Regions from separate parts of the Halomonas kalidii genome, predicted to be linked through region 2. Evidence: predicted binding sites of a transcription regulator. Region 2 holds the regulator's gene; the other holds the start of a gene.
What was found. Region 2 encodes sigma-54, which starts transcription at its own class of promoters, with help from an activator protein. Its sites were predicted from a motif close to TGGCACNNNNNTTGCTNT; they were not measured.

Region 1 (7,156 bases), on a different contig from region 2:
GATGTTCTCGCCGTCGACGCCGTGGCGCACCAGGATGTCCACGGCGCCCTCGACCAGGCTGTCGACCACGTGATGGTTGAAGCGGCCCACTACGATCACGTAACGGCCTTCGACGTCGACGAAGCTGCCTTCGACTTGGGAAATCGGTTGCATGGTTCCAGGTTCCTCGTGAATCCAGTCCGGCTGAATCCGTGGCACGGCCGCGGCCGTGCCGTTGATGTTCGCTGCCACCGCCTCAGGCGTCGGTGGCGCTGTCCTCGTCCGCGCAATCCTCGGGGCCGAGCCGTTCGACCACTTCCAGGTCGAAGCCGGAGAGCGCCGAGAACTTCCACGGCGAGCTGAGCAGCCGCATGCGACCCACCCCCAGGTGGCGGAGGATCTGCGAGCCGGTGCCGATGGTCAGGTAGTTGCCGGCGCCGTCGGAGTCGCTGGTGCGTGGCGGGCGGCGGCGCTCCAGGAACACCTCGAGATAGTCGAGGAAATCCTGGCGCGGACGGCCATCGTCGAGCAGCACGAAGACACCATGATCGGCGCGGGCGACCTCCTCGAGGGCGGCATGGGTCGTCCAGTGTCCCCCCTCGCCCCTCTGCAGGCCAAGCAGGTCGCGCATGACGTCGGCCAGGTGCACGCGCACCGTGGTCAGGGTCTCGGGGCTCGGCCGCCCCTTGACCAGCGCCAGGTGGTGGGCGCCCTGGATGCTGTCGCGAAAGACATGCAGGGTCAACTCGCCGAAGGCGGTGTTCACCGGCGTGGCCTCCACCGGCGCCACGGTCTGCTCGTTGTGGATGCGGTAGTGGATCAGGTCGGCGATGGTGCCCATCTTCAGGTCATGCTCGGCGGCGAAGCGCTCGAGCTCCGGACGGCGCGCCATGCTGCCGTCGTCGTTCATGATCTCGCAGATCACGCCGCTGGGATCGAGACCGGCCAGGGCCGCCAGGTCACAGGCCGCCTCGGTATGGCCGGCCCGGCGCAGCACGCCGCCAGGCTCGGCCATCAGCGGGAAGATGTGGCCGGGCTGGACGATGTCCTCGGCCCTGGCGTCACGGGCCACCGCGGCCTGCACGGTGCGCGCGCGGTCGGCGGCGGAGATGCCGGTGGTCACCCCCTCGGCGGCCTCGATGGAGAGAGTGAACTTGGTGCCGAAACCGGAGCCGTTGTCGCGCACCATCAGTGGCAGCCGGAGTCGCTCGCAGCGCTCGCGGGTCATCGGCAGGCAGATCAGGCCGCGGGCGTGACGCGCCATGAAGTTGATGTGCTCGGCCTCGACCTTCTCGGCGGCCATGATGATGTCGCCTTCGTTCTCACGGTCCTCGTCGTCCATGAGGATCACCATCTTGCCCTGACGGATGTCCTCGATCAGGTCTTCGATGGGGGCCAGGCCCCCGGAGGAGGAGTGCACCATGGGATCTCCAGAAATTCAGCGTGGCGGCTGTCGCGGCGCGGCGACGCTCGGGTCGCCGGCAGGCAACGTCCCGCCTCGAAACGGCGTCAGGGTACCGTGGCGCGGCGTCGGGCGCCAGTAGTGAGCATCCGTGGCGCGGCGTCGGGCGCCAATTTCTGGCTTCGGGCTTCGGGCTCCGTCCTATCGGGCTGGCCAGCAACCGCTCGCAGCTCGTGGCTCGCCTAGCGCGGCCGGGCGGTGATGCGCCAGTCGCGTCCCACGGCACGAATGTCGAGGATGTCGAGCGGGCGCTGCTGGGCCATGGTCTCGATGCCGGCGAGCTGGAACAGCGGCCGGGCCTCGCCGCCGAGCAGGGTCGGCGCCACGAACAGCTGCATCTCGTCGACCAGGCCGGCATCGAGCATGGCGCCGGCGAGCGTCGCGCCGGTCTCGAGCAGCACCTCGTTGGCCTGCTCCACATCGGCCAGGTGGCGCAGCAGGGCCTGGAGGTCGACCCGGCCGTCGGCCGCCGCGGGCATCACCGCCACCTCGGCGCCGGCCGCCTCGAGGCGCTCACGCCGTTCGGGATCGTGGCCGGTGCGGGTCGCCACCAGGGTGCGGCCGGGCTCGCGCAGGCAGGCCGCGGCCTGGGGCAGGCGTAGCTGGCTGTCGACCACCACCCGCAGCGGCTGGCGGCCGGCGACGAGCTCCGCGTCGTCGAGTTCGGCCTGGGCCGGGCGCACGGTGAGCCGCGAGTTGTCGAAGATGATCGACTCCACGCCGGTGAGGACGGCGCTGGAGCGAGCCCGCAGGCGCTGTACCTCGCGCCGCGCCGGGGCGCCGGTGATCCACTGGGACTCGCCCGAGCGCATCGCGGTGCGCCCGTCGAGGCTCATGGCCATCTTCAGCCGCACGAAGGGGCGGCCATGCTCCATGCGCATGATGAAGCCCGGATTCAGCGCCCTCGCTTGAGCCTCCAGGATACCCACTTCGACGTCGACGCCGGCCTCACGCAGCATGGCGAGGCCGCGGCCGGCCACGGCGGGATTGGGGTCGGCCATGGCCACCACCACCGCCTTCACCCCGGCCTCGATCAGCGCCACGGCACAGGGGCCGGTGCGCCCCTGGTGCGAGCAGGGCTCGAGGGTGACGTAGGCGGTGGCGCCCCGGGCCGCGTCACCGGCCTGGCGCAGGGCATGCACCTCGGCGTGGGGCTCGCCGGCACGCTCGTGAAACCCCTCGCCGACCAGGCGATGGTTCCTGACCAGCACGCAGCCGACGCGGGGATTGGGGGCTGTGGTATAGAGGCCGCGACGGGCCAGTTCCAGGGCCCGGGCCATCCAGGCTTCGGGGGTCTGCTTGGCCATGGCGCTCCTTGGCAGATGACGAATGAGGAGAGGGGCTCAGTCCCGCGGCTCGTCGGGCCGGAACGTCGGCTCCTGGGACAGGCGATCGATCTCGGCACGGAACTCGTCGATGTCCTGGAAGCGGCGGTAGACCGAGGCGAAACGGATGTAGGCGACCTGGTCGAGACGCTTCAGGGCATGCATCACCTCCTCGCCGATGTCGCGCGCATGGATCTCGCGCTCGCCGCGGGCCCGCAGGGTCTGGCGAATGCGCTCCACCGCGGCCTCGATCGACTCGGCACTGACCGGACGCTTCTCCAGGGCACGCAGCATGCCGGCGCGCAGCTTGGTCTCGTCGAAGGTTTCCCGGGAACCGTCGCCCTTGACCACCCGCGGCATCACCAGCTCGGCGGTCTCGTAGGTGGTGAAACGCTCGCCGCAGGCCACACACTGGCGGCGACGGCGCACCTGGTCGCCCTCGGCCACCAGCCGGGAGTCGGTCACCTTGGTGTCATGGGTTCCGCAGAAGGGACAGTGCATCGATGGATTCCGGGGTCGGCGTGAGAAGGAGCGATGCTGCATTGTAGCGGCTCGTGGGGCCAGCGCCCAGCGTGCACCCGGTTGGCACATGACCTGCAAGGGAAAACACGACGCCTGCGGCGTACGACATCCCGGCCACTCGACGGACTTTCCATGACACTCTCCCGCTCGCTCTCCCGCCCCCTGGACGGTACCGCCTTCATCGACCGGGCCCGCGATCGCCTGGCCTTCCTCTACGGCCCTCGCGCCGAGGAGGTGCTGCGGCGCCTGCTGACCCTGCTCTCGCACCGCCGTGGTGCAATGCCGGTCCGTGACGGCCGCGAACCGGTGCCGCTGTGGAGCGAGCGCGACCAGTGGCTGATCACCTATGGCGACAGCCTGCTCGATGGCGACCGACCGCCACTGGAGGCACTCGAGGCCTTCCTCGAGGCGCGCCTGCCGGACTCCTTCAGCGGCATCCATCTGCTGCCGTTCTTTCCCTGGAGCAGCGACGACGGCTTCTCGGTCATCCACTATCGCGAGGTCGACCCGGCACTCGGTGACTGGTCGCATATCCGGCGGCTCGGCGAACGCCGGGACCTGATGGTCGACCTGGTGCTCAACCACGTCTCCCGGGAGTCACTGTGGTTCGTCGACTACCTGAGCGGCAGCCTGCCGGGGCGCGACTTCTTCATCGAGATGGACCCGACCACCGACCTCTCGGCGGTGGTGCGCCCGCGCAGTAGCCCGCTGCTGGTGCCGGTGTCGACCCGACGCGGCACCCGCCACCTCTGGGCGACCTTCTCCGAGGACCAGATCGACCTGAACTTCGCCAACCCCGACGTGCTGCTGGAGTTCGTCGGCATCCTGCTCTTCTACCTGGAACAGGGTGCCCGGGTCATCCGCCTGGACGCCATCGCCTACCTCTGGAAGGAGGTCGGCACCCCCTGCATCCACCTGCCCCAGACCCACGAGGTGGTGCGACTGCTGCGCGCCATCGTCGACCACATGGCGCCGGGCACCCTGTTGCTCACCGAGACCAATGTCCCCCATCGCGAGAACCTCGGCTACTTTGGTCTCGATCGTCTTTCAGACGGGGGTCTCGATCGTCCTCCCTCTCCCCCCGACGAGGCCCACCTGGTCTATCAGTTCTCCCTGCCGCCGCTGCTGCTGCATACCCTGACCAGCGGCGAGGCCGGCACCCTGGCCCGTTGGCTCGAGAGCCTACCCGCCCTGCCCCCTGGCTGCAGCTACCTCAACTTCACCGCCAGCCACGACGGCATCGGCGTACGGCCGCTGGAGGGCTGGCTACCGCCCCACGAGATCGAGGCACTGCTGGAGCTGATGCACCGCTTCGGCGGCTTCGTCAGCATGCGCGCCGCCCCCGACGGCAGCGACAGCCCCTACGAGATCAACATCACCTGGTTCGAGGCGATGAAGGGCACGCGCCGCGGCCCGGACCCCTGGCAGGTGGAGCGATTCCTGTGCAGCCAGCACCTGATGCTGGCGCTGCAGGGCATTCCGGCGCTCTACCTGCACTCGCTGACCGGCACCCTCAACGACCACGAGGGCGTCGAGCGCAGCGGGCGACTGCGCTCGATCAACCGTCGCCGCTGGCAACGCGACGAGCTGGCCGAGCTGCTCGACAGCCGCAACACCCCGACCCGCGAGGTCTTCCTGGCCCTCAAGCGACGCCTGGCGGTGCGTCGCGAGGAGCCCTGCTTCCATCCCGACACCCCGCAGCGGGTGGTGCCCTCCCCCACGGAGCTGCTGGTACTGGAGCGGGGCCCGCTGGCCGACGGCCGCCGGCTGCTGGCGATCCACAACGTCAGCGACCGGCGCCAGCCGCTGGAGCTCGCCATGCTCGGCCAACACCCCTGGTTCGACCTGCTGGAGCACGCGCCCTGGGAGCGCTGCGAGAGCCTCGCCCCCTACCGCAGCCTGTGGCTGGTGCTGCCCGGCGATGACACCATCGATGACGGGTGAACACCCGGCGGTGACCTGAAGGAAGCGGTGGCCTGAAGGGAGGCAAGGGGACGACGACATGCTAGTGTCAGCGGGACGCCATGCCCACGAATCGACGAGGACCCCGTCATGCGCCCCATCCCGCTCGCCCTGAGCGCCGTCCTGCTGGTCTTCACCGCCGCGGCCCTGGCCGACGACCACTGGCCGGCCCCGGTCCGGGCGCTGGCCGACCAGGGCCTGACCATCCATGCCGAGTTCGCGGCCCCCGGCGGCCTCACCGGCTACGCCGCCAGCGCCCAGGGCCGCGAACTCGCCATCTACGTCACCGCCGACGGCGAGCATGCGGTGGTCGGCACCCTGGTGGACGCCGCGGGCAACGACCTCTCCAGCGCACCACTCGACGAGCACGTGCGCAGTGCCCAGGATGCCGAGGCGTGGGAGCGGCTCGAACGCAGCCACTGGATCCAAGACGGCGACCCGGAGGCCCCACGGGTGCTCTATACCTTCACCGACCCCAACTGTCCCTACTGCCGGCAGTTCTGGGAAGCCGCGCGGCCGTGGGTCGAGGCCGGCGAGGTGCAGCTGCGCCATGTCATGGTCGGCATCCTGGCACAGGACAGCCCGGCCAAGGCCGCGGCCCTGCTGGGCGCCGACGACCCCGCTTCGGCGTTGCACGAGCACGAGAGCGGCACATCGATCGCCCCCTCGGCCCAGCCCCGGGAGATCGAGGAGCAGGTCTACACCAACAACCAGCTGTTCGAGGAATTCGGCCTGATCGCCACCCCGACGACCGTGGCACGCGATGGCCAGCGTCTCGTGCGGATTCAGGGCATGCCCGACCCCGCGCAACTCATCGAACTGATGGGCGGCGAGGCACCCTGACCGGAGCGCGGAGCCTCAGGCTCGGGCGGGCATCGCCCGGGCCAGGAACCAGCCGGCGATCATCGCCACCAGCAAGGCGAATAACGGCGCCGTCAGCCCGCCGAGGGAGGCGAAGGCCGGTCCCGGGCAGTAGCCCGACAGCCCCCAGCCGATGCCGAACAGGGCGGCGCCGCCGATCAGCCGGGCGTCCAGGTCCTGGCGGGTCGGCAGTTGGAAGGCCTCGGCGTAGATCGGGTGGGGGCGACGAAGGACCAGCCGGTAGCCGATGAAGGTGGTCACCACGGCGCCGCCCAGCACGAACAGCAGCGTCGGGTCCCAGGCGCCGGCGACGTCGAGGAAGCCCAGCACCCGCGCCGGGTCGGTCATGCCCGAGATGCCCAGGCCCAGGCCGAACAGCAAACCGGCGACGTAGCCCATGAGGGGCTTGAGGGTCTCGGTCTTCATGCGCCACCTCCGATCAGGTGCCGGACCACGAAGACGGTGACGATGGCGGTGACCAGGAAGGTAATGGTGGCCATCAGGGAGCGCACCGACAACCGGGCGAGGCCGCAGACGCCGTGGCCGCTGGTGCAGCCACTGCCGAGGCCGGTGCCCAGGCCCACCAGCAGGCCGGCCACCAGCATCAGCAGCACGCCACCGGCCGGCTGGCCGACCACCTCGCCCGGGCTACCGGCGACGTTGCCCAGCCCGCCGCCGAGCAGCATCAGCACGATCGGGCCGCTGATCAGGCCGAGCAGAAAGGTCAGCCGCCAGGCGCTGTCGCCTTTCGGCCTGACGGTGATCAGGTTGCCGATGATCCCGCTGATGCCGGCGATGCGGCCCAGGGTCGCCATCAGCCAGGTGGCCGCGAGGCCGATCAGCACGCCGCCGATCAGCCCATGCAGGCTTGCTGTCACATCCACGATGCGTCTCCTCCGGTGTACGGTGTCATGGGTGGGCCACCAGCGGGTCGTCAGCCGGGACTCAGAACCGATTGATCGGCACTTTCAGGTAGACCTGGCCATTGTCCTCTGCCGGTGGCATATGGCCGGCGCGCATGTTGACCTGCACCGAGGGGATGATC
Region 2 (7,156 bases):
TGGACACCGGTATCGGGGTCTGCGGCAAGGAGGGGCAGGGCGTGCCGGTGGGCGTCGGCCAGCCGACGCTGAAGCTCGATGAGCTGACGGTCGGCGGCACACAGTCGTAAGGCGCTGTAGTAGGGCCGCCGACGTCGGCGGTCCCTATGGGGTCAGACCCCGGCGGGCGCTGGTTCGGCAAGAGAGGAGCGCCACGACAGGCATGATGGTTTGGCTGGGGTCTGACCCCATAGGGGCCATGCCGTCAACATAGGCAGCGTGGGGGGCACAAGCGCCATGCGCTCGGGCAGGTGCCAGGCCTACAGCCCCGCGGTATCGCGGATCAGGCGGAACAGCCGGCGGGCATTGGTCGGCGGCTTGCCTAGCTCGCGTTCGCGGCGGGCGTTGCGGATCAGCTGGCGCAGGGCCTGGCGGTCGACGGCGGGGAACTCCGCGATGAAGGGCTCGACGGCATCGTCACCCTCCTCGATGAGCCGGTCGCGCCACTTCTCGAGGCGGTGGAAGGCGTGGTCGCGGCGGAGCTTCTCCTGCTCGACCTCCTCGTACACCGTCTGGATCGCGGCGAGGTTCTCGCGACGCATGACCTTGCCGACGTACTGCATGTGCCGCCGGCGTCCCTCGTGGGAGCGGATCCGCGAGGTCTCCTCCACGGCGGCCAGCATGTCATCGGAGAGGGGGAAGCGGGCGCGTTCGGCGGGCGTCATGGCGATGATCGCCTCGCCCAGTGCCTGAAGCGCATGCATCTCGCGCTTGAGCTGGGACTTGCTGACGGGCTCGTCATCCGACTGGGTGATCTGCGCGAGCAGCTCACGGGGAGATTCCTGGGACATGCCGCTTCCATCGGTTGAGGTCGGGATGGACGATAGTATATCAGCCCGCAGCGACGGGCTGTGCAACGCATCATGAGTGAACCGGCCCCGCGGGGCCGGTCGACGAGGAGAATCGCATGACACAGGCTTTCGATGCCGCTGCCCAGCAGTCACTGCTGGAAACCCGCGCCGAGGCGGCGCTCGAGCTGGCCGGGCGGCTGGGGGCCGACGCCTGCGAGGTCGGGGCCAGCGTCGACCAGGGGGTCGGCATCAGCGTGCGCGAGGGCGAAGTGGAGACCGTCGAGCTCTCCCGTGACCAGGGCATCGCGGTGACCGTCTACGTCGGGTCGCGCAAGGGCAGTGCCTCGTCCAGCGATGCCGGCGAGGCCTCGATCCGCGCCGTGGTCGAGAAGGCCCTGGCCATTGCGCGCCATACCGGCGAGGACCCGGCCTCGGGTCTGGCCGATGCCGGGCTGATGGCGCGCGAGCTGCCGGATCTCGACGTCCACCACCCCTGGGACCTGACCACCGAGCAGGCCATCGAGCTGGCGCTTGCCTGCGAGGCCGCCGGTCGTGGCATGGCGGGGATCCGCAGCTCCGACGGCGCTTCGCTCTCCAGCGGCGAGGGCGTGCGGGTCTACGCCAACAGCCATGGCTTTCTCGGCAGCCAGCGGGGCAGTCGCCACTCGCTGTCCTGCATGCTGATCGCCGAGGATGAGGGGGGCATGCAGCGGGACTACGACTATACCAGTGCCCGCCATCCCCGGGACCTGATGGCGCCCGAGGCGGTGGGCGAGAGCGCGGCGCGGCGGACCCTGCGCCGGCTCGGCGCGCGGCGCCCGGCCACCGGACGCCTGCCGGTACTGTTCGACCCGACCGTGGCCGGCGGGCTGGTGGGGCACCTGATGAGTGCCATCGCCGGCGGGGCCCTCTATCGCCAGGCCTCCTTCCTCTGCGACCGTCTGGGCGAGCCGCTCTTTCCCGAGTGGTTCAGCCTCGGCGAGAAGCCCATGGAGCGTGGCGCCATGGCCAGCAGTCCCTTCGACAACGACGGGGTCCAGACCCGTGACAACGTCTTCGTCGATCGTGGGCGGCTGGCCAGCTACATGCTCTCGGCCTACAGTGCGAGGCGCCTCGGCCTGCAGACCACCGGCAACGCCGGCGGCGCACGCAACCTGCGCATCACGGCGCCGCTGGCGTCCCGCGAGGCATTGCTGGCCCGCATGGGGCGCGGCGTGCTGGTCACCGAGCTGATGGGGCAGGGGGTCAACGGCGTGACCGGCGACTACTCCCGCGGCGCCGCCGGCTTCTGGGTCGAGGATGGCGAGATACGACACCCGGTGGAGGAGTTCACCATCGCCGGCAACCTCGAGGGAATGTTCAAGGGGCTGGCGGGAGTCGGCGACGACCTCGATACCCGCGGCAGCATCCATACCGGCAGCTGGCTGGTCGACGAGATGATGGTGGCGGGCGGTTAGGCGTCCTCGTCGAAGCGGGCCTCGAAGAGTGCCTCGAGGGCGTCGAGCACCGCCTCGGCGTCCTCGCCTTCGGTACTGATCGTCAGCTCGGTGCCGCAGGGGGCGGCCAGCATCAGCAGCGACATGATGTTGGCGGCGTCGGCATCGCGGCCGCCGTGGCTCACGATGACCCTGGCCTGGAAGGGCTGGCAGCACTGGACCAGCTTGGTGGCGGCGCGGGCGTGCAGGCCACGCCGATTGTTCAGGGTAAGCTTGCGTTGCGGCACGCCTCAGGTTCCTTCGTCATCGTTCTCGGCCGGTGGTGGCTCCGACGGGCGGGGGAGGATGTTGTGAATGCCCAGTTCGCGATGGCGTAGCCGCACACTGGGACAATGCCCGGCGAGGTGCCGGGCCAGTCGTTCGGCCAGGTGGACCGAGCGGTGCTGGCCGCCGGTGCAGCCGATGGCCACGGTCAGGTAGCTGCGATGGCTGGCCTGGTAGGCGGGCAGCCAGCGCTCCACCCAGGCCAGGATATCGTCATGCATCTCGCCGACGATGGGGTAGCCGTCGAGGAACTCGATGACCGCGGCGTCGCGGCCGGTGTACGGCCGCAGTCGGGGGTCCCAATAGGGGTTCGGCAGGCAGCGGGCGTCGAAGACGATGTCGGCATCGAGCGGCACGCCGCGCTTGAAGCCGAAGGACTCCACCGTCAGGGTCAACTGGTCGGTCCGGTGGTTGGCCACCTGGTCGCTGATTCGCCGACGCAACTCGTGCACCGAGAGTCGCGAGGTATCGATCACCAGGTCGGCCAGGTCGCGAATCTCGGCGAGCGCCGTCTCCTCGGAATCGATGGCCTCGGCCAGGGTCATGTCGCTGTCCCGTGTCAGCGGGTGACGGCGGCGGGTGGCCGAGTAGCGCTCGAGCAGGATGCGGGCATCGGTGGTGAGGTAGATCACCTGGCCGTCGATTCCGCGCGCGCGCACTTCCTCCAGCAGGGTGGGAAAGCGCTCCAGTGCATGGGGCAGGTTGCGCGCATCGATGCTCACCGCGATCGAGGTGTGGGGCGAGTGATCGCTGCTGAGTTCGTCCACCAGCGGGCCGAGCAGCATGGCCGGCAGGTTGTCGATGGCGTAGTAGCCGAGGTCCTCGAGGGCCTGCAGTGCGATCGACTTGCCGGAGCCGGATCGGCCGCTGATGATCACGAGCTGCATGGCGGGTCTCCTGGTCGTGTGACTGGCCGGGTGGCCCGGTGAGCGACGATCAGCCCGAGGACTGTCGTCGGATCGCCTCGATGAGTCGCTCATGGAGCTCGCGCTGGCTCGCGCTCTTGCGCAGCCGGCCGCGGGTCTCGGCATCGTTCATCACGCCCGCGACCTGGGCCAGCAGCGCGAGGTGGGCATCGTCGGCCTCTTCCGGTACCAGCAGCACGAAGATCAGGTCAACCGGCTCGCCATCGATGGCGTCGAAGTCGATCGGCTCGGCCAGCTTCAGGAAGCCGGCAAGGGGAGCCTTGCAGTGCGGGTCGCGGGCATGGGGAATGGCGACGCCGTTGCCGATACCCGTGCTGCCCAGCCGCTCACGGCCGATCAGGCGGCCGAAGACTTCCTGGCTGTCGAGGCTCGGTGTGTTCTGTGCGATGAAGGTGCTGAAGAATTCCAGTACCCGCTTCTTGCTTCCCCCGGGCACGCCGAACAGGGTGCGCTCGGGGGGCAGGATGGCTTCGAGTGTCATGATGGATCAGCGGGCACCGGCGCCCTGGGCGCGGGCCTGGACCTTCTCCTTGTGCTTGACCAACTGGCGGTCCAGCTTGTCGGCGAGCGCATCGATGGCGGCGTACATGTCACCGTCCATGGCCTCGGCGTGCAGATCGGCACCGGCGGCATGCAGGGTGCAGGCGGCCTGCTGGCGTTCCTTCTCGACGGAGAGCGTTACCTGCACGGTGGTGATGTTGTCGTAGTGGCGTTCCACGCGAGTGAGCTTTTCGTTCACATAGTCACGCAGGGCGTCGGTCAGTTCCACATGATGGCCGGTGATGTTGACTTGCATGACACGCTCCTTCGTCCTTCGATTGGTGCCTCGATTGTAACCCTTTTTCCTGCCCTGCAAACCCCCTGCTGAGGGCGATGCCAGCGGCGACTGGCGCTCACTCACCTTAGCCGCTTGCGCTCGCTGGAGGAGGCGATGCCCATGGCCTCCCGATACTTGGCCACGGTCCGCCGCGCGACGCTGATGCCGGCCTCCTCGAGCAGCGTCACCAGCTTGCTGTCGGAGAGCGGCTTGCGTGGCGGCTCCTCCTGGATCAGCTTGCGGATGCGGGCGCGGATCGCGGTGCTCGAGTGAGCGTCGCCATCCCCGTTGCCGACCTGGCTGGAGAAGAAATACTTCAGCTCGAAGACGCCGCGGGGGGTGTGGATGAACTTCTGGGTGGTGACTCGCGAGATGGTCGATTCGTGCATCTCCACGGCCTGGGCGATATCGGCCAGTATCAATGGCCGCATCGCCTCCTCGCCCTGCTCGAGGAAGTCGAGCTGGCGCGCCATGATCTCGCGTCCTACCCGCAGCAGGGTGTCGTTGCGGCTGGAGAGGCTCTTCATCAACCAGCGGGCCTCCTGCAGGTGATTCTTGAGGAACTGGTTGTCCTGGCTCTTGTCGGCGCGGCGAATCAGTGCCGCATAGTCGGGTTGGATGCGTAGCCGTGGCAGGGCCTCGGGGTTGAGCTCCACCTGCCAGCCGCGGTTGTCGTGACGGGCGACCAGGTCGGGAATGACGTAGTCGTTGTCGGATTCCGAATAGCGACTGCCCGGCCTCGGGTCCAGTGAGCGCACCAGGGCGATCACCTCGTCGAGGGCATCGTCATCGAGGCCGAGTCGGCGCTTGAGCAGGCGGCGGTCGTCACCGGCCAGCGCTTCGAGAAACTGGCGCACCAGGCGCCGGGCCTGGGGCAGCAACGGGGTGTCGTCGGGCAGGGCGGCGAGTTGCAGCATCAGGCATTCGCGCAGGTCCCGGGCGAAGATGCCGGTCGGCTCGAACTGCTGCAGGCGCAGCAATACCTGCTCCACCTCGCGACTCTTGAGTCCCTCGAGCCCCTGGTTCTTGAGCCCGTCACGCAATTCGTCGAGCGGCTGGGCCAGGTAGCCGGCGCCGTTCACGGCATCGATCAGGCTCTCGGCGATGTGTCGCTGACGTTCGTCCAGGTCGGTCATGGCCAACTGCCAGGCGAGGTGGTCCTGCAGGCTCTGGCCCGAGGCCTGGCGCTCGAAGTCTGGGCCCTCGCCGCTGCCGGCGGGAGAGGCGCCCAGATCCTGGTAGGTGTCCGACCAGTCGCTGTCGACCGAGAGTTCGCTGGGGATCTCGCTGGCCCAGTCGTCATCGGCAGGCTCGCTCGCTGCCTGTTCGCCGAAGCCGTCATCGAGCTCCAGCATGGGGTTCGACTCCAGGGCCTGCTGAATCTCCTGGCGCAGGTCCAGGGTGGAGAGCTGCAGCAGGGCGATGGCCTGCTGCAGTTGAGGCGTCATGGTCAGCTGGGTGCCGACACGCAGTTGCAGGGATGCTTTCATGGCCATGAGAGGTGTGTGCTCATTCGCCGAAAACCCCCACCCTAGTCCGCTGCCCGGCGCGTTGCAAGTCTTTTATTAGCAATAAGCATGCCATCGGCAATTTTCATGCCGCCATGCTGCAATAGCCTTTATATCAGTAAGTTGCGGTAGATGTGGTCAGAGGCGGAAGTCTTCGCCGAGGTACACTTCACGCACCCGCTGGTTGGCCAGGATCGCCTCGGCATCGCCCTCGGCGATGATCTGGCCGTCGCCGACGATGTAGGCGGTATCGCAGATATCGAGGGTCTCGCGCACGTTGTGGTCGGTGATCAGGACGCCGATATCACGGGCCTTGAGCTGACGGATGATGGCCTTGATCTCGCCCACCGAGATGGGGTCGACCCCGGCGAAGGGTTCGTCGAGGAGGATGAAGGCGGGTTCCGTGGCCAGCGCCCTGGCGATCTCCACCCGGCGCCGCTCGCCGCCGGAGAGGCTCATGCCGAGGTTGTCGCGGATATGGGTGACATGGAAGTCCTCGAGCAACTGCTCGAGCCGTGCCCTGCGCCCTGTGCGGTCGAGGTCCTGGCGGGTCTCGAGGATCGCCATGATGTTGTCGGCCACCGAGAGCTTGCGGAAGATCGAGGCTTCCTGGGGCAGATACCCGATACCGGCCCGGGCTCGTTCGTGCATGGCGGCCTTCGTCAGGTCGAGGTCGTCGATGTGGACCTCGCCGGCATCGGCGCGAACCAGCCCGACGATCATGTAGAAGGAGGTGGTCTTGCCGGCCCCATTGGGGCCGAGCAGGCCGACGATGCTGCCTTGGCCGATGGCCAGGCTGATGTCCTGCACCACGCGGCGGCGCTTGTAGCTCTTGGCCAGATGGCTGGCGCGGAGTGTCTTCATGTCGTCCCTTATTGCTCGGGCTGCAGGGTCATGCGTATGCGCTGGCGCTCTTCGACGCCCTCGGCCTCCGAGCGGGCCTGGACCACGCGCCGATCGAGGAAATACTCGAGATAGCCGCCGTCGAAGGTGTCGCCGCCCTGGTGCAGCTCGGCGCGATCGATCAGTTCCACCCGCCGCTCGGCGACGTAATAGACGATGGTGCGTCCCCAGCCGCGCACGAGTGGCTCGTCAGGTGCCGGCAGCTGCTCGATGTAGGCGCGTTCGCCGGTGGCGATGGCGTGAGAGAGTTCGCCCGACGCGTTGCGGCGGATCTCGACCCGGTCACCGGTCAGTTGCATGCTGCCCTGGCGGATGTCCACGTCGCCGGTATAGACGGCGGTGCCGGCGCGGTCGTCGAGATCGAGCTGGTTCGCCTCCACCTCGATGGGAGCGCTGGCGTCGCCCTCCAGGG

Region 1: a site for sigma-54 is predicted at 3,350-3,367, ahead of QLQ85_RS15735 (sugar phosphorylase). Genes of this name have one in related genera too.

Annotation. Positions count from the first base shown of each region.
Region 1 is NZ_JASCQN010000049.1:40,826-47,981, forward strand. It holds gene ribH (6,7-dimethyl-8-ribityllumazine synthase) at 1-153, opposite strand, end outside; gene ribBA (bifunctional 3,4-dihydroxy-2-butanone-4-phosphate synthase/GTP cyclohydrolase II) at 236-1,402, opposite strand; gene ribD (bifunctional diaminohydroxyphosphoribosylaminopyrimidine deaminase/5-amino-6-(5-phosphoribosylamino)uracil reductase RibD) at 1,624-2,748, opposite strand; gene nrdR (transcriptional regulator NrdR) at 2,785-3,267, opposite strand; gene QLQ85_RS15735 (sugar phosphorylase) at 3,421-5,232, shown strand; gene dsbG (thiol:disulfide interchange protein DsbG) at 5,341-6,093, shown strand; gene QLQ85_RS15745 (DUF6691 family protein) at 6,109-6,537, opposite strand; gene QLQ85_RS15750 (YeeE/YedE family protein) at 6,534-6,995, opposite strand; gene QLQ85_RS15755 (MBL fold metallo-hydrolase) at 7,057-7,156, opposite strand, start outside.
Region 2 is NZ_JASCQN010000025.1:272,743-279,898, forward strand. It holds gene tldD (metalloprotease TldD) at 1-110, shown strand, start outside; gene yjgA (ribosome biogenesis factor YjgA) at 300-830, opposite strand; gene pmbA (metalloprotease PmbA) at 947-2,287, shown strand; gene QLQ85_RS05905 (HPr family phosphocarrier protein) at 2,284-2,553, opposite strand; gene rapZ (RNase adapter RapZ) at 2,557-3,477, opposite strand; gene ptsN (PTS IIA-like nitrogen regulatory protein PtsN) at 3,527-3,997, opposite strand; gene hpf (ribosome hibernation-promoting factor, HPF/YfiA family) at 4,004-4,312, opposite strand; gene QLQ85_RS05925 (RNA polymerase factor sigma-54) at 4,414-5,829, opposite strand; gene lptB (LPS export ABC transporter ATP-binding protein) at 5,980-6,705, opposite strand; gene lptA (lipopolysaccharide transport periplasmic protein LptA) at 6,714-7,156, opposite strand, start outside.